DNA from 4 places in the Mesorhizobium sanjuanii genome. Region 4 is predicted to be linked to each of the others. Evidence: riboswitches for the same ligand, from Rfam matches in the RefSeq annotation. Region 4 holds a riboswitch; each other region holds the start of a gene.

Region 1 (7,504 bases), on a different contig from region 4:
GGATTGGCGGGATTAATCGTGTTTCAAGCTTGGGATGTGGACCCGAGCGACGCGTGGCCGGATGGCCGATATCAAGAAGAAGACCAAGCGCTATCCCCTCCGATCTGACGCATGAGGAATGGTCGCGGATACAACCGTTCCTGCCGGGCGCGGCCAAGACCGGGCGGCGCGTGGCGACGGAGCTGCGCGAGGGCTTGAACGCGATCCGCTACAAGCCCGATCGCGTGGCGGCTGGCGCATGCTGCCAAAGGATTTCCTGCCCATATCGGTCGCGGTCGAGACGCCTTACGGACACGCCCACGGACTGCGCCAACTGGCTGGAACGTCCCCCCGCCTGACGGCGAAGCAGCAGGCGACGATCAAGGCGCTGAGCGCAGAATACGCCAGAGTACGAGCGTGCCAACGAACTGGCGGCCGATGTTGACGAACGGCTACCGGGGGCGGCCACGGCTACACTCATTGTCGGATCTTCGACGAAGTCGGACATGAGACACAGCGCTATCAGAATGATCGCGTTGTTTTGCAATGATTTTCTCATTTGGCACGACACATGCGGGGGCTCTCCCGCATGAGCGCTCCGTCAATCTCGATTGATGCGAGCAGGATTCAATCAAGGCGCAGTGCGTCGCTTCTGAAGATCAAGGAGAGAAAAGTATGGCGAGAGCGCGAATTGGCGTGGCGCGGGCAATGACAGCGGCTGTCGTCCTCATCGTTGCGGGACAGGCCGGCGCGGCAGATGTTCATCAAGCCGCGAGCGTCCCGCAGGCAGAAGCCTGCGTCGCGGAAGCGCCAAGCCCCTGGCAGATCCGCCTGCGTGCGTTGGGGGTGATCACCGAGGATTCGGGCTATGTCAATGCGGTGCCCGGCTCCGGTCTTTCGTATTCGAACACCGTGACGCCGGAACTCGATATTTCGTACTTCTTCACGGACAACATCGCCGCCGAACTCATACTCGGCACCACCTATGCCAACATCGATGGCCAAGGTGCGATCGGCGGGCTGGGCAAGGTCGGCAAGGTTTGGCTGCTGCCGCCAACGGTGACATTGCAGTATCATTTTACCGATTTCGGCGCCTTCGAGCCCTATATCGGCGCCGGCGTGAACTATACGATCTTCTATCATCAGCAAGTCGGCAGCGCCGATGATCTCAAGGTTAAGAACACATTCGGCGCCGCGCTGCAGGTCGGATTCGACTACATGGTGGACCAGCACTGGGGCGTCAACTTCGACGTGAAGAAGCTTTTCCTCAAGCCCGACTTCGACGTCACTGTCGCCGGCGCCAAGCTCACGGGCAAGGCCAAGCTCGATCCCTGGTTGATAGGCGCAGGTCTCACCTACCGCTTCTGAGGACGAACCACACAAAAGGGGCACTTTCGAAGTCCGCGCGCGGATCATCCGTGCCGAGAAGTGGACCCGCGATGGTTCTTAAAGGAGTTGTTGGCATGCGCGTAGAAAACGATCATTGCGACGTGATCGGTGTGCCGGCCGCTCCCACGCAACTTGATCGTCTTTCTTCTGCGATTCTGCAGCAGGGGGGGATGGCGCGAGTGTCGCTGCCAGGCGGTGTGGTGGCCTGGGCGGCAGGCCGTCACCAGACGATCAGGCAGATGCTTTCCGACCACCGTTTCAACAAGGACTGGCGACAGTGGCGGGCGCTGCAGGACGGCGAGATTCCCGAGGATCATCCGCTGATCGGGATATGCAAAGTGGACAACATGACCACGGCGCACGGCGCCGATCACCGTCGCTTGCGCGGCCTGCTGTCCAGCAGCTTCGCGCCCAGTCGTATCGCCTTGCTGGCGCCACGGATCGAACAATGCGTCGATCGACTCCTGGCCGAGATGGCGCAGCGCGGCGGCAGTGCCGATCTGATTTGCGAGTTCGCCGTTCCGCTGCCCACCAACGTGATTGCCGAACTGTTCGGTTTGCCGGACGAACAGCGTGAAGAGATCGTCGCGCTCACCTACAGCCTGGCCAACACCTCCGCCACAGCCGAAGAGGTGCGACAGACGCGGCAGCGCATCCCGGAGTTCTTCCGTCGCCTTATCGCGCTCAAGCGGGGCCAGCTCGGCGATGATCTGGCTTCGGCCCTGATCGTCGCCCGCGACAAAGGCGAGCTCGTTTCCGACACCGAGCTCATCGACATGCTGTTCATGGTGCTCTCTGCGGGCTTCGTGACCACCGCCGGCGTCATCGGCAATGGCGTGCTGGCATTGCTGACGCATCCGCAGCAACTGCACTTGGTGCGCAGCGGCCAAGTTCCGTGGTCACAGGCGATCGAGGAGATCCTGCGCTGGGGCAGCTCAGCGGCCAATCTGCCGTTCCGCTATGCCACCCAGGACGTGGAGATCGACGGATGCATGGTCCGCCGCGGCGATGCCGTCCTGATGGCGTTCCATGCGGCGAACCGGGACGAAAAGGCCTTCGGTCCCGGCGCCGACAGGTTCGATGTCACCCGGCGGCACAACCCGCATTTGTCATTCGGCGAGGGGCCGCATTCCTGCCTGGGCGCTGCGCTGGCGCGCCTGGAATTGCGCTGCGCCTTCCCCGCGCTGTTCGGGCGGCTGGAGGATCTGGCGCTGACCATCGCTGCGGAGGACGTCGTCTACATGCCGTCTTACGTCATTCGCTGCCCGCAGCGTCTGCCGGTCACCTTCCGCGCTTCCATCGCTTAGAGAGTCCGGCATTCACCCCGGATTCGGTGATTCTCGGTTCGCCGGGATGGCTGGTCTCGCACGAGGGGGCGAGCATGCCCGGTTACGCACGATCGTGGCGCCGGCCTTCAGCAACCGCAGGGCGAAGCTGCTCGCGCAGCAGGTCGAGGCGATCGCCGCGCAATTGTTCGAGACGCTGGCGGCCCAGCCCCAGCCCGCCGACCTGAGGCGCCACCTCTCCTTTCCGCTTCCGGCCATGGTCATCAGCGCGCTGGAATGCGCAAGCACGCTGAGCGAAGCCGAGCGGGGTACAAATACTGTGATTCCCGGCGGACCGTGACAACCTGGCCCGACTTTACGCCCTTGAGCCCGGCGACCTCGATCTGATCCGGCGTCGCCGATGGGGACAAGGACCTCTCCGAGCCTGCACTGATGAGAGGCCGCATCGTATGCAGCTTTGGGCGAAAGAGACCGATCAGCACAAGGGCATTATTCGCATCATCACATAAACATCTCGTTATATGTATTGACAAGGAGCGAAGCGGCTGTGATTGTGCGCATGTCGTGGTTCTCCGCGCGGCACTGCCGTAGCGGAGCTAAGAGGGAAGCCGGTGCGATGCCGGCGCTGCCCCCGCAACTGTTAGCGGCGAGCCAAGCCCATTGGTGTCACTGAGGCGAACGGCCTCGGGAAGACGGGCAGAGGCTTTGACCCGCGAGCCAGGAGACCTGCCACGACGAACAACGTCCACGGGCGGGGTGTCTCGGTGGCCGCGGTAGCCCGGCTTCGTGCCGCCTGCTCGCGCGTTCCTTGTCCCCACGCCCCAACCATCGGGGTATGGCATGACTGTCTCTCAACGAATTCCTGTGGCGACGCTCGGCGTGCCGCGTATCGGTCGACGGCGGGAACTGAAATTCGCGCTTGAAAGCTACTGGTCCGGAAAATCTCCCGCTGCCGACCTGCTCGCGATGGCGAAGGCGCTACGCGCCGCTAGCTGGAGGGAGCAGCACGATCGCGGCGTGTCGAAAATCCCCTCCAACGATTTCTCGCTTTATGACCATGTGCTCGACACCGTTGCCATGGTCGGCGCCGTGCCGGCACGATACGCCTGGACTGACTGCGAGGTCCCACTCGATATCTATTTCGCAATGGCGCGCGGCAACCAAGATCAGGCCGCTGATTGCGGACATGCCGGTGACGAGCATGCGGCCAACGGGCATGGCCTTGCCGCGATGGAAATGACCAAATGGTTCGACACCAACTATCACTACATTGTGCCGGAACTTACCGACGATCAGAGCTTTGCCCTCTCGTCGGCGAAACCGGTCGATCATTTCCTCGAGGCCAAGGCGCTCGGCATCCACACGCGCCCGGTCCTGCTTGGACCGGTTACTTTTCTCAAGTTGGCGAAGTCACCTGAGGAAGGTTTCAACCCTATCGCGCTCCTGCCACGGCTGCTGCCCGTCTACGAGGAGCTCCTGCGGAGGCTGAAGCTCGCGGGAGCCGATTGGGTGCAGATCGATGAGCCGGCGCTCGTGGTCGATCTGGTTCCCAATGAACGGGATGCGCTCCAATTCGCCTACTGCCGGCTGTCAAAAGCAGCACCGGAGTTGAAGATCATGGTCGCTACCTATTTCGGATCGCTGGGAGACAATCTCGAGACCGCAATTTCTCTGCCCGTGGCGGGACTGCACGTCGATCTCGTGCGCGCTCCAGAGCAGTTGGAGACCGTCGGCCGGCTCGCGCAGAAGGAACTTGTGCTCTCGCTCGGACTGATCGACGGCCGCAACGTCTGGCGTGCGAACCTGCCTGCCATACTTGACCGCATCAAGCCGATCGTCGCCGGCTGGCCGCTGGACCGCGTGGAGATCGCCCCATCCTGCTCGATGCTGCATGTGCCGATCGACCTGGACATGGAGACGGAACTCGATGCGGATGTGAAGTCGTGGCTCGCCTTCGCGGCGCAAAAGACCGGCGAGCTGGTCGTGCTCGCCCGTGCCCTGGCCGAAGGCCGGGACGCGGTCGCCGCCGAACTGGAGGCGTCGGCTGAGGCTGCCGCCGTTCGCGCGACATCCGCGAAGGTGCATGATCCGCTCGTCGAAGGCCGGGTCGCCAGCATCAAGGTCGGCATGACGCGCCGGAAGAGCGCATTCGCCGTGCGCTCCAAGCTTCAGGCCGACACGTTTGGCTTGCCTTCCTTTCCCACCACGACGATCGGCTCCTTCCCGCAAACAGCCGAGGTTCGCAAGGCGCGGGCAGCCCATGCCAAAGGCGATTTGAGTTACGTCGACTATGAGGCGTTCCTGAAGAAAGAGATAGAAGCCGCCGTTCGCTGGCAAGAAGAGATCGGACTCGACGTGCTGGTCCACGGCGAATTCGAGCGCAACGATATGGTGCAGTATTTCGCTGAGCAGCTCTGCGGCTTCGCCTTCACGCAACACGGGTGGGTGCAGAGCTATGGCTCGCGCTTTGTGCGACCCCCGATCATCATTGGAGATGTGTCGCGACAAAATCCGATGACACTACACTGGTGGCGATATGCCCAGTCGCTGACGCCAAAGCCGATGAAGGGCATGCTTACCGGCCCGGTGACGATCCTCAACTGGTCCTTCGTCCGAGACGATCTTCCGCGCTCAGCCGTCTGCCGCCAGGTCGCGCTCGCCATTCGCGATGAAGCGAGCGACCTCGAAAAGGCCGGCGCCAGGATGATCCAGATCGACGAAGCGGCACTGCGCGAGGGCTTGCCGCTGCGCGAGGCCGACTGGGAGGCCTATCTCGACTGGGCCGTCGAATGCTTCCGGCTGGCTTCAACGGCGGTCGGCGATGCGACCCAGATCCACACCCATATGTGCTACTCCGAGTTCGGCGATATCGTGGACGCGATTGCCGAAATGGATGCCGATGTGATCTCCATTGAAACCTCGCGCTCGCAGATGGAACTGCTCGATACGCTTCGAACCTTCAAGTATCCGAACGGGATCGGTCCTGGCGTCTATGACATTCACTCGCCGCGGGTCCCGGAAGTGGGGGAGATTTCCAACCTCATCATGCTTGCGCGCGAGCGATTGTTGGATGGCCAACTGTGGGTGAATCCCGACTGCGGTCTCAAAACGCGCAGATGGCAGGAGGTCCGCCCTGCCCTGATGAACATGGTGGCTGCGGCACGCGCAATTCGGGAAAAATCGCAGACCGCGTAGGGCTCGCTCACCCTCCCCCGCCGGGGTCGCCGGGGTCGTGTCCCATCAGGTGGTGTAGCTCGGCGGTTACGAAGCCGCTCGCGAGCGCGCCGTTAGTAGCGAGTGAGCGGCGTGTCGGTGGTCATCGGCGCTTTCCGGTAGGGTTTGGTTGTTGACGCCAACCCATTTCGGAAGGACCACCGATGACCGACGACATGATGAACCTGCGCACGCTCGTGGAGAAGACCCCGGATGCCGATCTGCTGCGCGAGATGATCGGCTTTGCCGCCGAGCGGCTTATGGAGCTGGAGGTGGGCGCGGCCACCGACGCCGGCTATGGCGAGAAGACCCCGCTGCGGCTCGCCCAGCGCAATGGGTACCGCGACCGGGACTGGGAGACGCGGGCCGGCACGGTTGAGCTGCGCATCCCGAAGCTCAGGAAGGGAAGCTACTTCCCGGGTTTCCTCGAACCGCGCCGCATGGCCGAGAAGGCGCTGACCGCCGTCATCCAGGAACTTATGTGCAAGGCATCTCGACCCGGTCGGTTGACGACTTGGTCAAGGCCATGGGGATGAGCGGCATCTCCAAGAGCCAGGTCTCGCGGCTGTGCGAGGAGATCGACGGCAAGGTGAAGGCCTTCCTTGAGCGGCCGATCGAGGGCGATTGGCCATACCTGTGGATCGACGCCACTTACCTGAAGGTCCGCCGCGGTGGGCGGATCGTCTCGGTCGCCGTCATCATCGCCGTCGGCGTCAACGCGGACGGCCGGCGCGAGGTGCTTGGCATGGAGATCGGCACGTCGGAGGCCGAGCCGATCTGGACCGAGTTCCTGCGCAAGCTGACCCGTCGCGGCCTGCGCGGCGTCAAGCTCGTCGTCTCCGACGCACATGAAGGCCTCAAGGCGGCTGTCACCAAGGTGCTCAGCGCCACTTGGCAGAGGTGCCGCGTCCACTCCATGAGGAACGTGCTGGCGCACGCCGGCAAGAGCGGCCGCAGGGTCGTCTCGGCCTTCATCGCCACCGCTTTCGCCCAGGAAACGCCCGAGGCCGCAAGCGCCCAATGGCGCGCCGTCGCCGACCAGATCCGGCCGAAGGTGCCGAAGCTGGCGACAATCATGGATGACGCCGAGCCCGACGTGCTGGCCTACATGACCGTCCCGAAGGAACATCGCGCCAAGCTCCACTCGACGAATCCGATCGAGCGTCTCAACGGCGAGATCAAGCGGCGCACCGAGGTCGTCGGAATCTTCCCGAACGACGATGCGATCGTGCGCCTCGTCGGCGCTATCCTGCTCGAACAGAACGATGAATGGGCAGTGCAGCGGGCCAGATACATGACCCTGGAAACGATCAGCCAGATGAGCGATGATCCCCTCATCAGCCTGCCAGCCGTGGCACGCTGATCAGCCCGGCCCATGCCGGAGAGCACGGCGACCAATGCCGCCAGCTACACCACGCCCCGGGACACGATCCTCGCCGGCGGTGAGCGGCGACTCCACACTCGGAAGATCTAGTCTAGGGAAGTCCATCCGGCGCACCCAAGGAAATCGAGCTGCCGAAGCGCCTCGGCAACCTTGGCCTGGCGGAGGCCCTTGTCATGGCGCGTCGAAGTCAGCTGTTCCAGAGGCCGCCGTTGGCGGACGATCGAAGGAGGCTTGGGCCTCAAATGAGCCGGCC
Region 2 (7,504 bases), on a different contig from region 4:
AACACCCTTGCGATTTCGCCAAGCAGCGTATCGCGGGCCATCTTGGAGTCGACGGCCGACAGGCAGCCGTCGCCTATGACCGCATCGGCACTTGCGCTGCCAACGGGCAGATCCAGCCAATTGCCGGCCACCGCCCTGCGCGAGGCATTGTCGCCGGCCCATACGCCGGAAATCATGGCCGCCGACTGATCGATCGCCAGCATCGATCTGCCCAGCACGGCCAGTTCGGGCGTCACTCCCAGGAGGAGAACGTCGGCGTCGGCCAGATCAAGCTCGCGCTCGAATATTGCAACCGTTTCCGGGGGCGGCCGAAGCGGCGCGTCCAGAAGCATCCAATGACGATGATAATTGTCCCAATGATTTGTCATTCAAGTCGATTGCAAAACGAGAATTCTGGCTTTGATATTAGCCATCGCTTAATGGAAATCGGTAGGCAAGCTAAAAGGGCGGCTGTGGCGCGTATCGTCGTGATAACTCATGAACATGACAGGTTCCAGAGCGGTCGCGACATCCTGCTGCGCAGGGACAGTCCGTACATGCTTTTCGATGTTCTGGCGGAACTGAAAAGACGCGGCCACTCGGTGCGGATCGAGCAAGGTCTGTCGAAGACATCCAGCGCCGACATCGCCGTTCTGCATGTCGATGCGACGATAACGCCCGCGGACTATCTCGACTATGCCCGCAGTTTTCCATTCTGCCTCAATGTCGCGACGGCCGACATTTCCAAACGACGGGTCAGCGAAGCGTTGCTGAACCGGGGAGACGCCTGGCAAGGTCCGGTCATTGTCAAAAGCAATCTCAACAATCAGGGCATTCCGGAGAGATTCCTCAATCGGCGAGCGCAGCGCGCAAGCAAGCAGCTACCGTTTCCGGAGGTGCCGACACTGCAGCCTTATGAGGTCTATGATTCCCTAGGCGATGTTCCCGATGGCGTCTTCGAGCGCGACGATCTGGTCGTGGACAAGTTCATTCCGGAAAAGGAACCTGATGGTTTTGCGGCGCGGTTCTGGGTATTTTGCGGAGAGAGCGAACGCTGCACCCGCTACGTCTCGCCGAATGCCCTGGTCAAGGCGTCCGAAACGATCCGCCGCGAACCGGTGCCTGTTCCCCAGGAAATGCGTGCGCTGCGACACGAGCTTGGCTTCGACTACGGCAAGTTCGATTTCGTCATGCATGAGGGCAGGGCCGTGCTGCTGGATGCCAACAAGACCCCTGGCCGGCCGAAAAACCTCGTGAAAATGTTTGCGGCCGGCGCCGCTCATCTGGCCGATGGTTTCGAGGGGCTGATCCGGCAATTAAGATAATCGTCCACATCGCGATGTTCTGGCCCCGTCCCCAGATACTTGACTAGGTCAAATAATTGATTGATCCTGTGCGGACAGGAGGATCCCATGACGATTCATCATTACTCCGGCAACGAACGGATCGATGCGGTGCGGGCCTTCAATCGCTTCTACACCCGTCAGATCGGGCTGCTCGATGAAGGGTGGCTGAAAAGCGCCTTCTCGCTGACCGAGGCACGGGTGCTTTACGAACTGGCGCATCGCGATGGCCTGACCGCCACCGATCTTGCGCGCGATCTCGGCCTCGATCCCGGCTATCTCAGCCGGCTGCTGAAGAAGTTCGAGGAACGCGGCCTAGTGGAGCGCGCCGCGATAGAAGCCGATGCGCGGCGTTCGTCGATCGCACTGACACCGGCCGGGCGGCGGGCCTTCGCGCCGCTGAACCGGGATTCGCACGATCAGGTGGCCGCCTTGCTCGATCGGTTGGCGGCATCGGACCAGGACAGGCTGGTCAAGGCCATGCAGACGGTGCAGCGCCTGCTGGGCGGCGACAGTGCCGAGCCGAAGGTGCCCTATCTGCTGCGACCCTTGCAGGTCGGCGATGTCGGCTGGATCGTGCGCCGCCAGGGTCTCATCTACGCGCAGGATTATGGCTGGGACGAAACCTATGAGGCGCTGGTCGCCGAGATCCTCGGCGCTTTCGTGAAATCCTTCGATCCGAAATGGGAGCGCAGCTGGATCGCCGAACGGGAAGGCGAGGTGGTCGGCTCGGTCTTTCTCGTGCGCAAGTCGGATGAGGTGGCGAAGCTGCGCCTGCTCTATGTCGAACCTTCGGCGCGCGGCCTCGGCATCGGCAAGCGGCTGGTCGAGGAATGCATCGGCTTTGCCCGCGCCAAGGGCTACAGAACGCTGACCTTGTGGACCAACGACATTCTCGTCTCGGCACGCCGCATCTATGAGGCGGCGGGCTTCAAGCTTGCCGAGGAGGAACGCCACCATTCCTTCGGCAAGGATCTGGTCGGCCAGAACTGGAACCTGGAGCTATAGCGGGCTTCCCGCGGTCGGGCGCCTGCCCGCGGCGGACCTTTCATCGAGAAAAATCGAAACGAGAACGTTTGGCCGACCGGTTGACAGCACAAGCCGATGTTTGTTATGTAATATTATTACATACGATGTTCCGATGCCTGCAAGCGCAATCAAAAACCGTTGCGGCGCGGTCGGGGAAAATCTAGGCTGAAAGGACGATGGTTCCCCGAGTCGAAAGGCGAGGGGTGAAAAGGGAACACGGTGAGACCTGCTTTCGGGTCGAGGCCGTGGCTGCCCCCGCAACTGTAAGCGGCGAGCAACATCCGCAGAATGCCACTGGCCGGCAAGGCTGGGAAGGCAGGATGAAGCCGAGACCCGCGAGCCAGGAGACCTGCCATCAGCTGAGTTGACCGGACGGGGTGTGCCGGGAGGAGACGTAAGCCATCGGTCTGTCGTCCGATCGGCTGAGCTTCCTTCCGTCGCCAGTTGAGAAAGTGACGGAAGGTGAGCGTCTCAGAGACCATCCACTGCACCATTTTGTGCTTGCTTCGCCGCGATCCAACCGGCGGGGTTCCGACCCGTACGCCGGGTCCGCGCGATCCAATGGGGCGCCACCGGTGAGCGCGCTCCTTCTCGAAGCCCGCGACGTGACCGCGACAGCGAATGGCCGGAACCTGGTTGATGGCGTGAGCCTTTCCGTGTCGGCGGGCGAGCGTCTGGCCATTATCGGCCCCAATGGCGCCGGCAAGACCACGCTTTTGCGCATGCTGTGCGGCGCACTGCCGCCGAGTGCCGGTGAGGTGCGTCTGTCGGGGCGCCGTCTCGACAGGATCACGCCGGCCGAGCGGGCGCTTGGCATGGCGGTCGTCGGCCAGACCGACCAGCCCGATCCCAGGCTCGCCTTGATCGACTATGTCGAACTTGGCCGTGTTCCGCATGCCGGCTTCAGACGCAGGCTGGAAGAGCGCGACATCGTCGTCGAGGCGCTGCGCACAACGGGCCTGCTGCCGCTGCTTGGCCGCACCATCGGCGAGCTCTCAGGCGGCGAGCGCCAGCGCGCCCAACTGGCCCGCGCCATCGCCCAGGAGCCAAGAATCCTGTTCCTCGACGAGCCGACCAACCACCTCGATCCGCGTGCTCGCGGCGAGCTTCTCGAACTGGTCGCCGGTTTCGGCATGACCGTAGTGGCGGTGCTGCACGATCTCGCCCTGGTGGCGCCCTTCGCCACCAGGGTTGCGATGATGAACAACGCCCGGCTGCAAGTGCTGGCCGCACCGCACGACGCACTGACCCAAGAGTTGATCCGCGACGTGTTCGGCATCGATGTGTTCCGCCTGCGCCACCCGACCGAAGACCGCGAGCTTACCGTCTTCGACGTTCCCAACCGTGCGTCCTCGCCATCCGGACAAATTTCCCTGAACCCAAGGAGCAATACCCCGTGAAGCGCTTCGTCCTCTCGCTTGCCTTTTCGCTGCTGGCCTCGGCGGCCTTCGCCTTTCCGGTCACTGTCGACAGTTGCGGCAAGCCGCTGACCTTCGACGCGCCGCCCAGGCGCGCCGTCATCCAGGATCTCAACATGGCAGAGATGGCCTTCGCGCTGAAGCTGCAGCCCTCGATCGTCGGCCTGACCGGCATCACCGGCTGGTACAAGGTTGGCCCTGAATTCAAGGCCGAGCAAGGCTCGATCCCGGAGCTGGCGCCAAAATACCCGACGCTGGAAAACCTCGTAGCCGTCCAGCCCGATTTCTTCTTCGCCGGCTGGTATTACGGCATGAAGCCGGGCGGCGAGGTGACGCCCGACACGCTCGCCCCGCACGGCATCAAGACGCTGGTGCTGACGGAAAGCTGCGTCCATCTCGACAAGAACCGGGCCGCCGCCTCGATGGACCTGCTCTATGGCGACGTCGAAAAGCTGGGCAAGATCTTCGGCAAGGAGGCCGAGGCGCAAAAGCTTGTTTCGAGCTGGAAGGCGCAACTCGCGCAGATCACCGCGAAGGTCGGCGACCGCAAGGGCACGCGCGTCTTCCTCTATGATTCCGGCGAAGACAAACCCTTCACCGCGGGCAAGTTCGCGATCCCGAGCGCCATGATCGCTGCTGCCGGCGGCGACAACATCATGGCCGACATGGAGACAAGCTGGGGCAATACGGATTGGGAGACGGTGGCGTCACGCAATCCGCAATTCCTGATCCTGCTCGATTACCAGGACGGTGCCGGCTACAGGAAACTGCTTGATTTCCTGAAGGCCCACCCGGCGATGAAGGAAACCGACGCGGTCAAGAACGAGCGCTTCGTGGCGCTGCGCTATGCCGAACTGACGCCCGGACCCGCCAATGTCGAGGCGATCGCCAAGATCGCCAGGGCTATGCATCCGGAAGCGTTCTGAGTTTGCGCCACAAGGCATTCGGACTTTTCGTAATTGCGGGAGCGGCAGCAATGGCCGTTCTTGCGCTGTTGTCGATCGCCTATGGCTCGACGGTGATCTCGCTGGCGGACGTCGTTGGCGCGCTGGCGCATACGGCCGGACTGGACACGCATCCGGTCTCTGGACCGGTCGGCAAGATCGTCGTCGACCTCAGGCTGCCGCGCACGCTGCTGGCGATCGCGGTGGGCGCCGGCCTCGGCGTCGTCGGCGCGTTGCTGCAGACCGTGACGCGCAACGACCTCGCCGACCCGTTCCTGTTCGGCCTCTCCTCCGGTGCGGCCGCCGGCGCGGTGTCCGTCATCACCGTTTTCGGCGACAGTTTCGGCATCTGGACCTTGCCTATTGCCGCCTTCACCGGCGGCATGCTGGCCGCCGGCATTGTCCTTCTGCTGGTGTCGCGGGTAAGGGGGCAGGGCCCGGAACGATTGATCCTGGCCGGACTTGCCGTCTCCTTCATCTTCACCGCGCTCACCAACTATCTCGTCTTCGCCGGCGACCAGCGCGCCGCTCATTCGGTGCTGTTCTGGACCATGGGCGGGCTCGGGCTGGCGCGCTGGGACAATATCGGCATGGCCGCTCTTGGCGCGGCCATCATCCTCGCCTACGGCTTGTGGAACCACCGTAGGTTCGACGCCTTCCTCGCCGGCGAAAATGCCGCCGAAAGCCTCGGTGTGCCGGTGGCGCGCATGCGCCGCACGACCTTTCTCGTTGCAGCGCTTGCAACCGCGATCCTGGTCTCGGTCGCCGGCGTCATCGGCTTCGTCGGCCTGATGATCCCGCATCTGTGCCGGCCGCTCGCAGGTCCGTTGCATCTGCGTCTGATCGCAAGCTCGGCGCTGTTCGGGGCGGTGCTGCTTTTGGCCAGCGACCTCCTTGCACGCACGCTGCTGCCGCCGCAGGAACTGCCGATCGGCATCATCACCAGCTCGCTCGGCGCTGTCTTCGTCGTCACCATGCTTATTCGCAATCGCCTTTGATCTTTCACCGCCACAGGACCCCACTCAGGTCCAACCGCTCTGCCGTTAATGAATCACTAACCACGACCGCATCGCACGGCTGTCATGCAGGTTTGCGGGCTTCTGGCGCAACACGGCGTCTTGAATGATAAGCACGCTTATTATATATACCGCTTATGGTTTCCGACGGCATCGACAGATTGGGCTTTTTAATCCACGACGTGCAGCGCCTGATGCGCAAGCGCTTCGAGGCGCGCGCCAGCGGGCTCGGCCTTTCCTCGGCGCAATGGCGGCTTATGGTCCGCGTCGCCAAGGAAGAAGGCATCACGCAGGCGCGGCTCGCCGAGCTTCTCGAAATCGAGCCGATCAGCGTGTCGCGTCTGGTCGACCGCATGGAGGAGGGCGGCTGGATCGAGCGCCGTTCCGACGCCGCCGACCGCCGCGTCCGCATGATCTTTCCGACCGCGAAGGCGAGCGAGGCCTATGCCGAGGTCAAGAGCCTCGCTGGCGAAGTCTATGAAGTATCGCTGACCGGCGTGTCGCCGGAAGATCGCCGCGTCCTGATCAAGGCGCTGGAAGTGATGGTCGAGAACCTGACGGATGCCGAGGCGTCCTGCGGAAAAATCAAGAGTGCGGAAGGCGCAGCAGCATGAACGCGGTAGCCAAGATAAATAAGAATGTGGCCGAGCTGGAGATGGAAGCTCCCTCGCAGCCGGCGGCAAGCCCCGTGGCGGTCGCTCCGCCGGTAGCACCGGCGCCGGTGGCGCCGAAGAAGAAGCGCCGTGCCGGCCGTTTCCTTTTGATGGTTGCTCTGCCCGCCGCACTGATCGCCGGCGGCGCTTACGTCTGGGTGACCGGCGGCCGCTACCAGGAGACCGAGAACGCCAATCTCCAGCAGGCCAAGGTGTCGATCGCTTCGGATACGGCGGGCCGCATCGTCCAGGTCGATATCGCCGACAACCAGTCTGTCAAGCGGGGCGATGTGCTGTTCGCCATCGATCCCGAGCCCTATCGGATTGCGCTCGCCCAGGCCGACGCGGCGGTGGCCGGTGCGCGCCTCAATGTCGAGCAACTGCGCGCGGCCTATAGCCAGGCGGTGGCACAGGAGAAATCCGACACCAGCGAAGTCGGTTACGCGCAGTCGCAGTACGACCGCGCCGCCGACCTCGCGCGCAAGGGCATCAATGCCAAGTCTTCGCTGGATGAGGCCAGGAACGATCTCGACAAGGCCAAGCAGCAACTGGCTGTGGCCCAGCAGGGCATCGTCAGCGCCAAGGCTGCACTTGGCGGCAATCCCGATATCGAGACGGACAAGCATCCGACCGTGATGGCGGCACTCGCCGCGCGCGACAAGGCTGCCTACGATCTGGCGCAGACCACGGTCAAGGCGCCTGCCGACGGCGTCATCAGCCAGGCCTCGTCGTTCAAGGTCGGCCAGTATGTCGGCTCGGGCACGCCGCTGTTTTCGCTGGTCGAAACCGGCGACACCTGGATCGACGCCAATTTCAAGGAAACCCAGCTCACCCACATGAAGCCCGGCCAGAAGGCCGAGATCGTGGTTGACACCTATCCGGGCCGGACTTTCGAAGCCACGGTCAAGGCGATTGGCGCCGGCACGGGCGCCGAGTTCTCGCTGCTGCCCGCCCAGAACGCCACCGGCAACTGGGTCAAGGTCACCCAGCGCATCCCGGTGCGCCTGGAACTGACGGATGCCGACGCCAAGATGGCGCTGCGCACCGGCATGAGCGCGACAGTCACCGTGGATACCGGCGTTGCGCGCGGCTTTCCCAAGATCTTCGGCCACGCCACGGCGG
Region 3 (7,504 bases), on a different contig from region 4:
GGCCAGCGACCTGTCGAAGAGGCCGTAGATGTTGTTGAAGATGCGGTCTTTGTCCTGAAGCATCGTTCGTTCCTCAGACCGGCTTCTTGCCGGTGGGCCGGTTCTTGTCCCTTAGCGACGGCTTGGCCGGCTTGGCAGCCACTTTCTTGCTGTCAGCGCCCAACGGCGCATTCTTCAATTCCGGCGCCTTGAACGCGGCCGCCGGCTCCGTCTTGGTCTTGGGGCCGTTGCGCTGCTTGGAAACCTTCTCGACTTCCGGCGCCGCCTTGTTGGCATTGGCTGCCGAATGCAGCGGCGCCGAAACGCTCGCCGCCTTTTCAACCGCGGACGCCACCTTGGCCTTCGAAGGCGACTTCAGCGCCGGACTGGTCTCGGACGCATCGGTTTTCGGCTTGCTGGCGTTCGATGGCGCGACGGCAGGAGCCGGTGCGGCCGGAACGGCAATGGCATCGGGCGCTTCCTTGGCGGCCTTGGAAGCCTCCTTGGCCTCCCTGTCGCGGGTCGCCTTGAGGATCGCTTTTTCGCTCTTCAGCGTCGTCAGGCCGGTGATCGGCTCGGAGGTGATGCGGCCATTCTGCGGTCCGGGCTTGACCTCAGCCCCCTTGCCGGCGCCGTAGAGATCGATGATTTCGGCCAGCCGTTCAGGCGTCAGATCCTCGAACGTATCCTTGAAAATCATCACCATCGGTGCGTTGACGCAGGCGCCGAGGCACTCGACCTCTTCCCAGGACAGCGTGCCCTTGTCGTTGGTGTGGAACTGGTCGTGATGTATCTTCGAGCGGCAGACATCCATCAGCGCTTCCGAGCCGCGCAACATGCAGGGCGTGGTGCCGCAAACCTGGATATGCGCGCGGGTGCCGACCGGATTGAGCTGGTACTGCGTGTAGAAGGTCGCGACTTCGAGCCCTCTGATATAGGGCATGCCGAGCATATCGGAGATCGTCTCGATCGCCGCCTTGGTCACCCAGCCTTCCTGCTCCTGCGCCAGCATCAGCAGCGGGATGATCGCGGACTGTTCGCGGCCTTTCGGATATTTCTTGATCCATTGCTTGGCCGCCGCCGCATTCGCCCGGTTGAAGGCGAAGGACGCTGGCTGGACACTGGCTTCTGCGAGACGGCGGACTGACATTTAGCGATCGACCTCACCAAACACGATGTCGAGGGAGCCGAGAACGGCGGTGACGTCGGCCAGCATGTGGCCGCGGCACAGGAAATCCATGGCCTGGAGATGGGCGAAGCCCGGCGCGCGCAGCTTGCAGCGATAGGGCTTGTTGGTGCCGTCGGAGACCATGTAGACGCCGAATTCGCCCTTCGGCGCCTCGACGGCGGCATAAACCTCGCCGGCCGGCACCCGGTAGCCTTCGGTGTAGAGCTTGAAATGGTGGATCAGCGCTTCCATCGAGCGCTTCATCGCCGGCCGCTTCGGCGGCACCACCTTGCCGTCGAGGTTCGACACCGGGCCGCTGCCCTCCTTGCCGAGCAGGAGATCGACGCACTGGCGCATGATCTTGGCCGATTGGCGCATTTCTTCCATGCGCACGAGGTAGCGGTCGAAACAGTCGCCGTTCTTGCCGATCGGGATGTCGAAATCCATCTCGGCATAGCATTCATAGGGCTGTGACTTGCGCAGGTCCCATGCAGCGCCCGAACCGCGCACCATGACGCCGGAAAAGCCCCAGGCCCAGGCGTCGGCCAGCGACACCGTGCCGATATCGACATTGCGCTGCTTGAAGATGCGGTTGCCGGTGAGCAGCGCGTCGAGATCGTCGAGCGACTTCAGGAACGGGTCGATCCACTTGCCGATATCCTCGACCAGCTTTTGCGGCAGGTCCTGGTGGACGCCGCCCGGCCGGAAATAGGCCGCGTGCATGCGCGAGCCCGAGGCGCGTTCGTAGAACACCATCAGCTTTTCGCGCTCGACGAAGCCCCATAGCGGCGGCGTCAGCGCGCCGACGTCCAGCGCCTGCGTCGTCACATTGAGGATATGCGACATGATGCGGCCGATCTCGCAATAGAGCACGCGGATCAGCTGGCCGCGCTTCGGCACCTCGATGCCAAGCAGGCGCTCGGCGGCAAGCGCGAAGGCATGCTCCTGGTTCATCGGCGCGCAATAATCGAGCCGGTCGAGATAAGGCACGGCCTGCAAATAGGTCTTGTGCTCGATCAGCTTCTCCGTGCCGCGATGCAACAGCCCGATATGCGGATCGACGCGGTCGACCACTTCGCCGTCGAGCTCGAGAACCAGACGCAAAACGCCGTGGGCAGCAGGGTGCTGAGGCCCAAAGTTGATATTGAAATTGCGGACGGAGGTTTCAGCCACGGCTCATGCGTCTCCAGGCCATTTCTTGAAAGCCAAAATCCACAAGAGAACGAAATTCACCAGCGGAACAACCATCAAAAGGCTCAATGCGGAAGGCCAGCCTGCTCTCGGAAAGATCCGCCAATACGGCACGACCAGCACCACACAAATAATCAGCAGAATAAGCCAATGAAAAACCGAGAAGCTGCCCATCAATGCCCCCTCACTGCTTCGCCTTTTCATCGCCCGGCAGCACGTAGTCCGTTCCTTCCCATGGCGAAAGAAAATCGAAATTGCGGAATTCCTGCTTGAGCTCGACCGGCTCGTAGATGACGCGCTTGGCCTCGTCGTCGTAGCGCACTTCGACGAAGCCGGTCAGCGGGAAGTCCTTGCGCAGCGGATGGCCCTCGAAGCCGTAGTCGGTCAGGATTCGCCGCAGATCCGGATGGCCGGAGAACAGCACGCCATAGAGGTCGTAGGTCTCGCGCTCGAACCAGTCGGCGCCGGGATAGACGCCGGTGAGCGACGGCACCATGGTTTCCTCATTGGCCTGGACCTTGAGGCGGATACGCACATTCTGCTTCGGCGACAAAAAATGATAGACGACATCGAAGCGCTTGGCCCGCGACGGATAGTCGGCGCCGCAGACGTCGATGATCGAAATGAACTGGCATTTTGAATCGTCGCGCAGGAAGGTCGCCACCTCGATCAGGTCGCGCGGTTCGACGCAAACGGTTAGCTCGCCATAGGCAAGCACCGGGTCACTGAAGCGGCCGGGCAGCTTCTCGCCGAGATAGGTCGACAGTTCGCTTAAGGATATGCTCATGGATTACCGCTCGATCGTGCCGGTGCGGCGGATCTTCTTTTGCAGGAGAAGAATGCCGTAGAGCAGCGCTTCGGCGCTCGGCGGACAGCCGGGCACATAGATGTCGACCGGCACGATGCGGTCGCAGCCGCGCACCACCGAATAGGAATAGTGGTAGTAGCCGCCGCCATTGGCGCAGGAACCCATCGAGATGACGTAGCGCGGCTCCGGCATCTGGTCGTAGACCTTGCGCAGCGCCGGCGCCATCTTGTTGGTCAGCGTGCCGGCGACGATCATGATGTCGGACTGGCGCGGAGACGCGCGAGGCGCGACGCCGAACCTCTCCGAGTCGTAGCGCGGCATCGAGGTGTGGATCATCTCGACGGCGCAGCACGCCAGACCGAACGTCATGAACATCAGCGAGCCGCTGCGGGCCCAGGTGATCAGCGCCTCGGTCGAGGTGACGAGGAAACCCTTGTCGGCCAACTCGTTGTTGATCTCCAGGAAGAACGGATCGTCCTCCCCCACCGGCCGGCCGGTGTTGGGATCGATGAGGCCCTTGGGCCTCGGCGCGACGAGGGTGCCTGAACTGTCGTTCAATCCCATTCCAGCGCTCCTTTTTTCCATTCATAGGCAAAGCCGATGGTCAGCACTGCCAAAAACACCATCATCGACCAGAAACCGAGCATGCCGATCTTGGAGAACGACACCGCCCACGGAAACAGGAAGGCCACTTCCAGGTCGAAGATGATGAACAGGATCGACACCAGATAGAAGCGGATGTCGAACTTCATGCGGGCGTCGTCGAACGAGTTGAAACCGCATTCGTAGGCGGAAAGCTTTTCCGGGTCGGGATTGCGGTAGGCCACCAGGAACGGCGCCACGATCAGCGCCAGACCGACGACCAGTGCCACGCCGATGAACAGGACGATGGGCAGGTACGAACTCAGAAGTGCGTTCATGCTGCGGCTTTCCGTTGCCAATCCACTTTGATTACAGCACGGAACCGTATTGCGGAAGCGTGACAGTTTAACCACTGAACCGTTTTAGGGGCTCTATGCTGCAACGCGGCGAGGGTTAGCGCAGCGCTTTCGGCGAAGCAAGTCAAACCTTGTTCAAAACACGGTGCTGGACGGCACATCCCGAAAAACTGGTCCGATCCGCTCCTGTTTGATTTCCTTCACTTTTTACTCCACTTTTCTCTCCTGACATATATCCCGCCAAATCCCTGCTAGCATGGTCGGGAATCATCGGTTCTTGCCTCGCTTGAACACCATCAGGGCGCCGTCAGCATGAAGGAAAAGATCTCGCTCGGCATGGCCAGGCGCATCGCACTCGCCGCACAGGGTTTTACCGATCCGAGGCCGGGCGCCACGCCGGACCGCCGCCACCTGGCTCGCGTGCTGGCGCGCACCGGCCTGCTGCAGATCGATTCCGTCAGCGCGGTGGTGCGCGCCCACTATATGCCGCTCTACTCCCGCCTCGGTCCCTACCCCCTGTCCCTGCTCGACAACGCCGCTGTCACCCGCAAGCGCACGGTGTTCGAATATTGGGCGCATGAGGCCTCGTTCCTGCCGGTCGAGACATACCCGCTGATGCGCTGGCGCATGCAGCGGGCCGAGCGCGGCGACGAAATGTATCTGGGCCTCGCCAAATGGGGCCGCGAGCATGCCGCCTATATCGAAGATATCTACCGCGAGGTCGCCGAACGCGGCCCGATCGCCGCTTCTGCATTGGAGGGCCAGAAAGGCTCGGGCGGCTGGTGGGGCTGGAGCCACGCCAAGCACGCCTTCGAATGGCTGTTCTGGGCCGGCCGCATCACCACGGCGCATCGCCGCGGCTTCGAACGCTTCTATGATCTGCCCGAACGCGTGCTGCCGCCCGCCGTGCTCGCCCTGCCAGTGCCAACTGCCGAGGACGCGCATCGCGAATTGCTGCGCATCTCCGCCCGTGCCCATGGCGTGGCGACCGCAGGTGACCTGCGCGACTATTTCCGCCTGTCGCCGGCCGACATCAAGGGTCGGATCGAGGAACTGGTCGAAACGGGCGAGCTATTGCCGGTGCGCGTCGAAGGCTGGAGCAAGCCGGCTTACCTTCATAAGGACGCCCGCTTGCCGCGAAAAATCGAGGCCCGCGCCTTGCTGGCGCCGTTCGATCCGGTCGTCTTCGAGCGCTCGCGCACCGAAAGACTGTTCGACTTCCGCTACCGCATCGAAATCTACACGCCGGCCGAAAAGCGCCAATACGGCTATTACGTCCTGCCGTTCCTGCTTGGCGACAGGATCGTGGCACGCATCGACCTCAAGGCCGACCGCCCGGCAAGCGTCCTGCGCGTCCATGCCGCCTATGCGGAGCCCAGCGCGCCCGCCGAAACGCCGGCCGCGCTGGTCGAGGAGCTGAAGCAGATGCAGGGCTGGCTTGGCCTCGAACGCATCGAGGTGACACCAGCCGGGGATCTGGGTCCGGCGCTTGTCGACATCGCAGTGTCGTAAGCTCACGTTGACACCGCTGCCCGCAAAAGCCTAAATCCGGTTCAGACGGTCTCCTCTCGGCAAAGGGAGGAGCCAAGAGGGAATGCGGTGCGAAATCTCGGTTTCAAATCCGCGGCTGTCCCCGCAACTGTAAGCGACGAGCCAAGGCCGAAAACCACTGGGATGTTCCCGGGAAGGCGGCACAAAGGCGATGACCCGCGAGCCAGGAGACCTGCCGTCTGAGAGACAAGAATCCGATCGCCTGGCGGGTTTTCCGGGCAAGGAGCCTGATTTGGAACGCGACAGCAGTTTTTCGGCTGAGACAGCGGACATATTGCCCGGCGGGGACGATTCCCTGGCCGGCGTCACCGTCATCGTCTGCTCTTCCTGTCGCAATGAGGCCGGCTCCGATGCCCATCCCCGCGCCGGCGCGCTGCTCGCCGATGACACGCGTCAGGCCGCCTCTGGCGAAAAAATCCGCATCCGCACCGTCGAATGCCTCGGCAATTGCAAGCGACGGCTCAGCGCAGCGATCCTTCGTGACGGCTGCTGGAGCTACGTCTTCGGCGACCTGACTCCCACCAGCGGCGCCGATCTCGTCACCGGCGCGAAGCTCTTCGCCACCTCGACCGACGGTCTCATCCCCTGGCGCGGTCGCCCCGACAGCCTGAAGCGCGGCCTCGTGGCCCGCATCCCTCCCCTCGACCTCCTGAAGGACTGATCATGACTGGTTCCGTCTCCCGCGTTCCCTGCACCGTCGTCACCGGCTTTCTCGGCGCCGGCAAGACGACGCTGATCCGCCATCTGCTTGAAAACGCCGGAGGCAAGCGGCTCGCCATTATCGTCAACGAATTCGGCGATATCGGCATCGACGGCGAGATCTTGAAAGGTTGCGGCATCGACACCTGCCCGGAGGAGAACATCGTCGAGCTGGCCAATGGCTGCATCTGCTGCACCGTCGCCGACGATTTCGTCCCGGCGCTCGACCAGATCCTGTCGCGGACGCCGAAGGTCGACCATATCCTGATCGAAACCTCCGGCCTCGCGCTCCCAAAGCCACTCGTCCAGGCCTTCCAGTGGCCGTCGGTGAGAAGCCGGGTGACGGTCGACGGCGTCATCGCCGTGGTCGACGGCCCGGCGCTGGCCGAAGGTCGCGTCGCCAACGACATGGACGCCCTGCAGGCGCAGCGCGCTCAGGACGAGACGCTCGATCACGATGATCCTGTGGAAGAAGTGTTCGAGGATCAGCTTGCCTGCGCCGACCTGATCATATTGTCGAAGAGCGACTTGATGGATGCCGCCGGCTCGGCCCGCGCCAATGCCATCATCGGCGAGCATGTCGCGCGTGCCGTGAAGATCGTGCCGACATCGCAAGGCAAGGTCGATCCCTCGGTGCTGCTCGGTCTCGGCCTCGCCGTCGAGGACGACATCGAAAACCGCAAGACCCATCACGACGATGAGCTCGACCACGAGCATGACGATTTTGACTCCTTCGTCATCGACATCGCCTCCGTCTCCAACCCGGACGAACTGGCAAAACGCGTCGCCACCGCGGCTGAGGAAGAGAACGTTTTGCGCGTGAAGGGCTTCGTCGAGGTCGGCGGCAAACCGATGCGGCTGCTGCTGCAGGCCGTCGGCCCGCGCGTCAATCACTATTACGACCGCGCCTGGACGGCCGAGGACGACCGCCGCTCGCGCCTCGTCGTCATTGGCTTGAAGGGGCTGAACCGCCCGGCGATCGAACGTATCCTCGCTGGCTGAGGCAAAGCACAAACCGCGATGCACATCCTCACCACAACATCCGCCTCGCTCGACGATCTCGCCGAGCCTGTCGATCTCAGGCAGACGCCTGCGGATGTCGTGGCCCTGTCCTTCACCGACAGCGATCTGGCCGGGCTGGCGGCGGGCTGGAAGGCGGATGCGGCACGC
Region 4 (7,504 bases):
GACGTTGGCCTGCTTGTTGATGTCGGTCCCGCCAACATTGTCGTTGCGGGCGTAGGCGCTGCCAGCGGCAATCAAAAGAGCGGCGGCAGTAAGAACAATCTTCTTCATTTTTGGTACTCCTGAATTTCCGTATGCCGGGATTTCGTATCCCGGCAGGGCGGCGGCAACCCGCCGTTCCCTGTCTGATCGACCATGATCTTGCCGAACCCAGGGTTCGGGACCATGAGTCTCAATCGGTTTATTATCTGCCGAAGAGGTTACGGTCGCTGCCCTGGTTGACGGGCTTCTCGGCAGCAGCTTCCGACTTCTGAGTGGAAGCCGTGTACGAGCTGTCGACCGCGGCGGCCGGCTGGTTGACGCCGTCGGAACCATAGTGGTCGCTGCCATTGGCAAAGGCGCTGCCCGAAATGGCCAGAACGGCGGCAGCAAGAACGAACTTTTTCATTTTAATACTCCAGAATTTCTGAATCCGAGATTCCGGGCGGCAGGCAATCCGCCGCCCCCTGATCTCAGTTGTTAGCGGTTGCCGAACAGGTTGCGGTCGCTGCCCTGAACGACGGGCTGCTCATCAGCGTGCGCCGACTTCTGAGTGGAAGCCGTATACGTGCTGTCGACTGCTGCGGCAGGCTGGTTCGCACCATTGGAACCGTAGTTGTCGCTACCAGCGAAGGCGCTGCCGGTGATGGCCATAAGGGCGGCGGCAGTAAGAGCGATCTTTTTCATTTTTGATACTCCAGTATCTCAGTTTTTGCGTCCGTCTAGCGGCGTGTCCTGGGAGGAATTCGCGTCGTTCGAACAGCCGCGATGTGGGTGGGTCGATCGCCGGTTTCCAATCACGAAGTTGTTTCGTGTGGACCATGACTCTGCATCTTGAAATTGTACCAAGAGCCCCCACTACCAATTTTTTTGTCAGCAATATCAATCTGCTATTACAAATCGCCTACGGATCACCAAGTGTGTCGGAGCGCCAGTGTTCACACCGTCCTGCACGCAGCGTCAACAGAAACGAACCGTTCGGTTCGATTTTAGAAGCAGCTAATAGTCACCTTTGGAAACTGCAAACCTTTTTTGCCCCCGCCGCAGTTCGGATTCGACGGCGACGGCAGCCGACAATGGCAGCCGGCAAAATGAGGTTCCGCCCTGCATTACCAGCTCGCAGGTTTCGCCGGCCGTGTCGCGCCGCATGGATACGATGTCGCTTTCATGCCGACAGCCGGCGGGCGGTCGTGATTAGATCATGGCATCTCAGGTGCCGCTTCGTGACGACGGGGCGGAGAATTGGGAAGCCGGTCAGAGTCCGGCGCTGCCCCCGCAACGGTGGTGGAGTTCAAGTCGCAACGGGAGACCACTGGGCCACGGCCTGGGAAGGTGTCGCGACGAGTCCGCGAGGACAACTCCTGAGCCCGGAAACCAGCCCGAGGTGATTGAACTCGACTGATCGCGGTGGGCGGTCAAGAGGCGGATAGGTCATGCCAGCCGTTCGCCGGCCTGCGCCGATCCTTACCTCCATCACCACCATAGTCAGTCCTTAGCCAAAAGGACAGGACATGGACACGCGCAACGACATGCTGAGGCTCTTGCACAGCCGCAGGGAAGGCTTTTCGCTCGAACAACCCTTCTACACCGATCCTGAGTTCTTCAAGCTCGACATGGAGCTGATCTGGTATCGCGACTGGCTGTTTATCGGCCATGATTGCGAATTGCCGAAGCCGGGCAGCTATATCACCGCCCAGATCGGCGACTATCCGATCGTGCTGGTGCGCGACCAGCAAGGCAAGATCAACGCCTTCCACAATTCCTGCCGCCATCGCGGCAGCCGTGTTTGCAACGCCGACAGGGGCACGGCGGCCAAGCTCGTCTGCCCCTATCACCAGTGGACCTATGAGCTGGACGGAAGGCTGCTGTTCGCCCGCCAGATGGCGGACGGTTTCGACAAGAGCCAGTTCGGCCTGAAGCCGGTCGCCTGCGAAAGCGTCGGCGGTTACATCTTCATCTGCCTGGCCAAGGAGCCGGCAGACTTCGCCCCGATGCGAGCGATGATCGAGCCCTATCTGCTGCCGCATCGGCTGCGCGAGGCAAAGGTCGCCTTCGAATCGACCATCGTCGAGAAGGGCAATTGGAAGCTCGTCTGGGAAAACAACCGCGAGTGCTATCATTGCGCCGGCAACCATCCGGAACTCTGCAAGACATTCCCGGAAGCGCCGACCGTGACCGGCGTACAAGGCGCCGACAGCGACCCGGAGATGCTGGCGCACTGGGCCAAATGCGAGGCGGCGGGCCTGCCGAGCAAGTTCCGCATCGATCCGGCCGGACAGTATCGCGCCACCCGCGCGCCGCTGCTGCGCGACGCCGTCAGCTACACGATGACGGGCAAGCGCGCCGTGAAGAGGAACCTTTCCGACAGCGTTGCCACGGACCGCATCGGCTCGCTGCTGCTCTACCATTATCCGACGACTTGGAACCACATACTCGGCGATCACGCCGTCACGTTCCGCGTGCTGCCGATCAGCGCCACGGAGACGGCTGTCACCACCAAATGGCTGGTCCACAAGGATGCGGTCGAGGGCGTCGATTACGATCTCGCCGAACTCACCCATGTCTGGACCGAGACCAACGACCAGGACCGCCGCATCGTCGAGGAGAACGCTTTCGGCATCCTTTCGCCGGCCTATGAGCCCGGTCCCTATTCGGAACTGCATGAAGGCGGCGTCATCCAGTTTGTCGAATGGTACGCCGCCTTCATCGGGCCCCGCCTTACCGAAGGCGAACGGCCGGCGCTTCGCAGCGTCGCCTGAGAGGTGAGGGGATGAATGCTATGACCGACCTTGGCCTCTACCGCCACCTCGACGAGATGGCGCCGTGGAACGACCGGCTGCAGGTGCTGGAGGTGATCGGCGTCAGCGACGAGGCGCCTGACGTGAAGACCTTCACCTTCCGCTCCGACAACCAGACCTGGTTCCGCTACAAGCCCGGGCAATTCGTGACGCTGGAACTGCCGAGCGCCGACGGTCCGCTGATGCGCACCTATACGCTGTCGTCCTCGCCGTCGCGACCGTTCTCGATCGCGGTGACGGTGAAGGCGCAGGCCGGCAGCATCGGCACGCGCTGGATGTTCGACAATCTGAAGCCCGGCGTTCATGTGAAGGCCTATGGGCCGGCGGGCGATTTCTCGTTGCATAGTCATCCTGCCGCCAAATATCTGTTCATTTCGGCCGGCTCCGGCGTGACCCCGATGATGTCGATGCTGCGCTGGCTGAACGACTGCGCGCCATGGACCGATGTCGGCTTCGTCAACTGCGCGCGGCGCGCGGAAGAGATCATCTTCCGCAAGGAGCTCGAACTGCTGGGCAGCCGCATGCCGGGGCTGACGCTCGGCTTCATGATCGAGGAGCGCTCCAGCCGCGAGGGCTGGTTCGGCCATATGGGCCGGATCGACGCGATCCGGCTGCCGCTCTTGGCACCCGATTTCCGAGAGCGCGAAATCTTCTGCTGCGGCCCCGATCCGTTCATGCGCGCGGTGCGGCAGATGCTGGAGGCCGCCGGCTTCGCCATGGACAACTACCACCAGGAAAGCTTTGCCGCACCCGCGATGGAGGAATTACCGGCTCCCTTTGCGTCGCCGGCAGGCGGTGGGACCGAGATGCCCGCCGCGGCCGCAACGCCGATCCGGTTCTCGCTTTCGGATGTCGATGCCGAATGCGTTGCCGGCCAGACGGTGCTGCAGACGGCGCGCGCCTCGGGCGTCAGAATCCCCGCGGCCTGCGAGTTCGGCCTGTGCGGAACCTGCAAGGTGAAGAAGATCTCGGGCAGCGTCGAGATGAGCCACAATGGCGGGATCCTCGACCACGAGATCGAAGACGGCTTCATCCTGGCCTGCTGTTCGAAGCCATTAACGGCGATCGAGATCGAAGCCTGAGGGATATTTCGACCATTTGTCCCGTGCAAGTGTGCCGAAGGGGTCGTTGATCGGCACTCTATCTTGCCAAAGAAGGGTCGACTGGCTAGATGCTTTCATCAGCGGTGGGGTAGGTCGCGACGACCGGCGATTCGCATCCCGTGCGTCCGAGGCGGGGATTAAACGATGCAACAATTGGTCTACGCGGTGGCGAGCAAGGACATCGTTTTTGAGTCCTTCGACGGCGAAGCCGTCGTGCTCGACCTTTCCACCGGGAAATATTTCGGCTTCTCCGATTCGGGCAGCAGGGTCTGGGAAGCGCTGTCATCAAGCGTTGCCGCCCACGCGCTGGTCGGGCAGACGGCGGGCGGGGCGACAATAAGGTTGGCCGAGCTCGAGAGCTTCGTTGCACAACTGCTCGAATTCGGCCTGCTCGTGCCCGCGGCCGATGCCACCGCGCAACCCATTTCGGGCGCCCTTCTTGCGGAACTCGCCGGCACCAGCGAGCCGCTCAAGGTCGACATCCATGACGACCTTGCCGATCTTATCGTGGTCGATCCGATCCATGAGGTCGAGGAACCTCGGGGCTGGCCGGCGGTCAAACAGGCGTCCTGAAACACTAGGGCGGCCGCCCCTTCGCCACATCCGGGCGATACTGGAACATGTCAGCCATGCCGCGCGTCACCCTCCAATCCCTGCCGGACTATGCCCGCTATGTGCTGGCCGCGGCGGAAGACGCCGCTTCGAGCTATGCCGTCACCGCGAAGGCCGACTTGCCGCGGCTGGAGTTGACGGCGCATCTCAGCCCCGGCCCGCTGGCGGCGGCAATCGATCAGGCTTTTGTCCAGGCTCGGGACGACCGAACCGCAACAGGCGACTGCCGCATTTTCGTTGCCGACCCCAACATTGAAGGCATTCCCGTCCCGGCGAGCTGGGGTCAGGCCCATTTCACGCATCATAGCTTCGCCACCACGCTGGCCGAGGCCGGATTGCGCGGCAACCACTATCACGACCTGGACTTCTGGCAGTTCTACGATCCGGAGCGCCGCATCGGCGTGCAGTTGATGGCATCGCCCGAGGCTTTTCCGCCATGGGAGCCCGGTGCGCCGCTGCGCGCCTTCCTGCACTGGGAGTATGCGGCGCGCGGCATGCGGCTGGCCCATGCCGGCACGCTGGGCCTCGATGGCAAAGGCATTCTGCTGGCCGGCTCGGGCGGAGCCGGGAAATCGGGAACGGTCGTTGCCGGCCTGCTCAACGGACTGGACAGCGTCGGCGACGACTATGTGCTGATCGATGCGGCCAATGGCGTGAGAGCCCATCCGCTGTTCGCGACGCTGAAGCAGGACCCCAAAGGCTTCCAGCGGCTCGAGCTGAAGCACAGGCTAACGTCTTATGGTGCACTGAACTGGCAGGGCAAGCATCAGTTCCGCATCGATGACATCGCGGCGCGGCCAGTGCCCGCAAGTCTGGATATCGTCGCGCTGCTGGTGCCACATATCGGCGGAGGTGAGGCAAGCTCGATCATGCCCGTGTCGCGCAAGGACGCCATGATTGCATTGGCGCCGTCCGGAATCGCCCAGATGCCAGGCGAGCGGGAAAGCGGCTTTCGCTTCTTCAGCGACCTCACGCGCCTGCTGCCATGCTACCGCCTGTCACTGGGGACGCGACCGGAGGAGATCGCCGGGACGATTTCGGCGTTTCTCGCGCGGAGTGCGCCATGAAGCTGAGCGTGATCATGCCCGTCTACAATCGCGAGCGCTATATCGTTTCCGCGCTGCGCTCGCTGCTCAGGCAACGCGACGCCGCCAATCTCGATATCATCGTTATCGACGATGGCTCGACCGATAGCACGGCCGATGCCGTGCGCGCCATGATGAGCGAAGCGTCCTGCATTCGCCTGTTCCGGCAGGCGAATATGGGTGTCAGCAAGGCGCGAAACAGTGGGCTGCGGCGGTTGCTGCCGCAGACGGAGTTGGTGTCGTTTCTTGATTCCGACGACATCTCACCTGCCGGGCGCTTCAAGGCCGATCTTGCCTGCTTCACGGCCGATCCCGGCCTTGACCTGACCTATTCGCTGATGATGCTGGTCGACAGCATAGACGATGAGGCGCTGGAACCTGCCGCCGGCTGCCGCTCGATGATGCTTCGCGGGCTTTCGCTGAGTGCCGGGATATTCAGCCGGAAGCTCATCGAGCGAACCGGCGTCTTCGACGAGGCGTTCAGGCAATCCGAAGACACCGACTATTTGTTGCGCGTCTTCGAAAGCGGCCCCCGATACACGCTGCCCGACACCGTGGCGATCTATTACCGGCGTCATCCAGGCAATGCGACCAGGGAGCAAGGTGTCCCGGTCCGCGAATATCTGCGCGCGATCCACAAATCGATGCGGCGGCGCAAGGCCGATCCTTCGCTCCATCAGGTCGAGGGTATTTTCGAACTTAGGAGCCCGGCCGATTGGCAATTCACGTGACATATCGAAGGAGAGGATCGTTGCCCCCCGGAAACCTGGCCGGAGCAGGTCGCGCTGCCCTGGCGCAATTGCAGGGTGAAGCATGAAACTGAGCGTGATCATGCCTGTCTACAACCGCGAACGCTATGTCGGCGCGGCGCTGCGTTCGCTGCTCAGGCAATGCGATGACGCCGATCTCGACATCATCGTGGTCGATGACGGCTCGACCGACGCATCGGCAGAGGCGGTTCGCTCGCTGATCGAGCAGGCGCCATGCATCCGCCTGTTCCAGCAAGCCAATATGGGTGTCACCAAGGCGCGCAACGCCGGGCTGCAGCAATTGCTGCCGCAAACGCGGCTCGTCTCGTTTCTCGATTCGGACGACATCTCGCCCGCCGGCCGCTTCAGAGCCGATCTTGCCTGTTTCGCGGCCGATCCCGACCTTGACCTGACCTATTCGCGGATGACGCTTATAGACAGTATAGACGACGAGACGCTGGAACCGGCCGCCGACAGCCATTCCATAACCGTTCGCGGGATTCATCTGTCCGCCGGCATTTTCTCACGAAACCTTGTCGAGCGGATCGGCGGCTTCGACGAGGACTTCAACCAAGCCGAGGACACCGACTACCTGCTGCGCGTCTTCGAGAGCGGCCCGAGATTCCTCATGCCCGATACTGTTGCCCTCTACTACCGACGCCACCCCGGCAACATGACCAAGGAAAAGAACGTGCCGTTTCGCGAATTCATGCGCGCCATCCACAAATCGATAAAGCGGCGCAAGGCCAATCCTTCCCTGCACGCCGTCGACGGTATATTCGATTTCAAAGACCTCGCGCATTGGCGTTTCCTGTGATGGGGCGTTTCCTCTAATGTCCGGCTACGGCGTCGTTATTCCAGCCTTCAACGCGGCCACCACCATCGCCGAGACGTTGAGATCGGTCGTGGCTCAGTCGATCGAGCCCGACGCCATCGTCGTCGTCGACGACGGCTCGACCGACGACATGGCGGCTGTGATCAATGCGCTGGACCTGAAGGTGCGGTTGCTGCGCCAGGAAAACGCGGGGCCGGGCAGCGCCACGACCAGAGGCGTTGCCGCGCTGTCGACGCCATTTATCGCGACGCTCGATGCCGACGATTTGTGGTTGCCGACCAAGATC

The links. Region 4 has a riboswitch for cobalamin ahead of CN311_RS09515 (aromatic ring-hydroxylating oxygenase subunit alpha). Riboswitches for the same ligand answer to the same signal wherever they lie in the genome.
Region 1: another riboswitch for cobalamin. It lies ahead of metE (5-methyltetrahydropteroyltriglutamate--homocysteine S-methyltransferase); the one in region 4 lies ahead of CN311_RS09515 (aromatic ring-hydroxylating oxygenase subunit alpha).
Region 2: another riboswitch for cobalamin. It lies ahead of CN311_RS23780 (ABC transporter ATP-binding protein); the one in region 4 lies ahead of CN311_RS09515 (aromatic ring-hydroxylating oxygenase subunit alpha).
Region 3: another riboswitch for cobalamin. It lies ahead of CN311_RS16730 (DUF1636 family protein); the one in region 4 lies ahead of CN311_RS09515 (aromatic ring-hydroxylating oxygenase subunit alpha).

The regions. Positions count from the first base shown of each region.
Region 1 is NZ_NWQG01000013.1:72,965-80,468, reverse strand. It holds gene CN311_RS03205 (OmpW/AlkL family protein) at 688-1,347, shown strand; gene CN311_RS03200 (cytochrome P450 family protein) at 1,443-2,675, shown strand; partial or broken gene CN311_RS03195 (cytochrome P450) at 2,684-2,928, shown strand; cobalamin riboswitch at 3,203-3,402, shown strand; gene metE (5-methyltetrahydropteroyltriglutamate--homocysteine S-methyltransferase) at 3,519-5,849, shown strand; partial or broken gene CN311_RS03185 (IS256 family transposase) at 6,032-7,230, shown strand.
Region 2 is NZ_NWQG01000175.1:1,266-8,769, forward strand. It holds gene CN311_RS23765 (class I SAM-dependent methyltransferase) at 1-332, opposite strand, end outside; gene CN311_RS23770 (ATP-grasp domain-containing protein) at 336-1,304, shown strand; gene CN311_RS23775 (bifunctional helix-turn-helix transcriptional regulator/GNAT family N-acetyltransferase) at 1,392-2,330, shown strand; cobalamin riboswitch at 2,512-2,722, shown strand; gene CN311_RS23780 (ABC transporter ATP-binding protein) at 2,927-3,751, shown strand; gene CN311_RS23785 (ABC transporter substrate-binding protein) at 3,748-4,695, shown strand; gene CN311_RS23790 (FecCD family ABC transporter permease) at 4,746-5,711, shown strand; gene CN311_RS23795 (MarR family winged helix-turn-helix transcriptional regulator) at 5,867-6,343, shown strand; gene CN311_RS23800 (HlyD family secretion protein) at 6,340-7,504, shown strand, end outside.
Region 3 is NZ_NWQG01000103.1:12,787-20,290, forward strand. It holds gene nuoF (NADH-quinone oxidoreductase subunit NuoF) at 1-63, opposite strand, end outside; gene nuoE (NADH-quinone oxidoreductase subunit NuoE) at 74-1,129, opposite strand; gene CN311_RS16700 (NADH-quinone oxidoreductase subunit D) at 1,130-2,320, opposite strand; gene CN311_RS16705 (Sec-independent protein translocase family protein) at 2,324-2,512, opposite strand; gene CN311_RS16710 (NADH-quinone oxidoreductase subunit C) at 2,523-3,125, opposite strand; gene CN311_RS16715 (NuoB/complex I 20 kDa subunit family protein) at 3,129-3,710, opposite strand; gene CN311_RS16720 (NADH-quinone oxidoreductase subunit A) at 3,701-4,066, opposite strand; gene CN311_RS16725 (winged helix-turn-helix domain-containing protein) at 4,397-5,596, shown strand; cobalamin riboswitch at 5,626-5,829, shown strand; gene CN311_RS16730 (DUF1636 family protein) at 5,868-6,296, shown strand; gene cobW (cobalamin biosynthesis protein CobW) at 6,299-7,336, shown strand; partial or broken gene CN311_RS16740 (cobaltochelatase subunit CobN) at 7,355-7,504, shown strand, end outside.
Region 4 is NZ_NWQG01000047.1:58,108-65,611, reverse strand. It holds partial or broken gene CN311_RS33370 (DUF680 domain-containing protein) at 1-108, opposite strand, end outside; gene CN311_RS09525 (DUF680 domain-containing protein) at 242-445, opposite strand; gene CN311_RS09520 (DUF680 domain-containing protein) at 517-723, opposite strand; cobalamin riboswitch at 1,231-1,433, shown strand; gene CN311_RS09515 (aromatic ring-hydroxylating oxygenase subunit alpha) at 1,548-2,795, shown strand; gene CN311_RS09510 (FAD-binding oxidoreductase) at 2,816-3,916, shown strand; gene CN311_RS09505 (PqqD family peptide modification chaperone) at 4,082-4,510, shown strand; gene CN311_RS09500 (serine kinase) at 4,567-5,616, shown strand; gene CN311_RS09495 (glycosyltransferase family 2 protein) at 5,613-6,365, shown strand; gene CN311_RS09490 (glycosyltransferase family 2 protein) at 6,448-7,200, shown strand; gene CN311_RS09485 (glycosyltransferase family A protein) at 7,217-7,504, shown strand, end outside.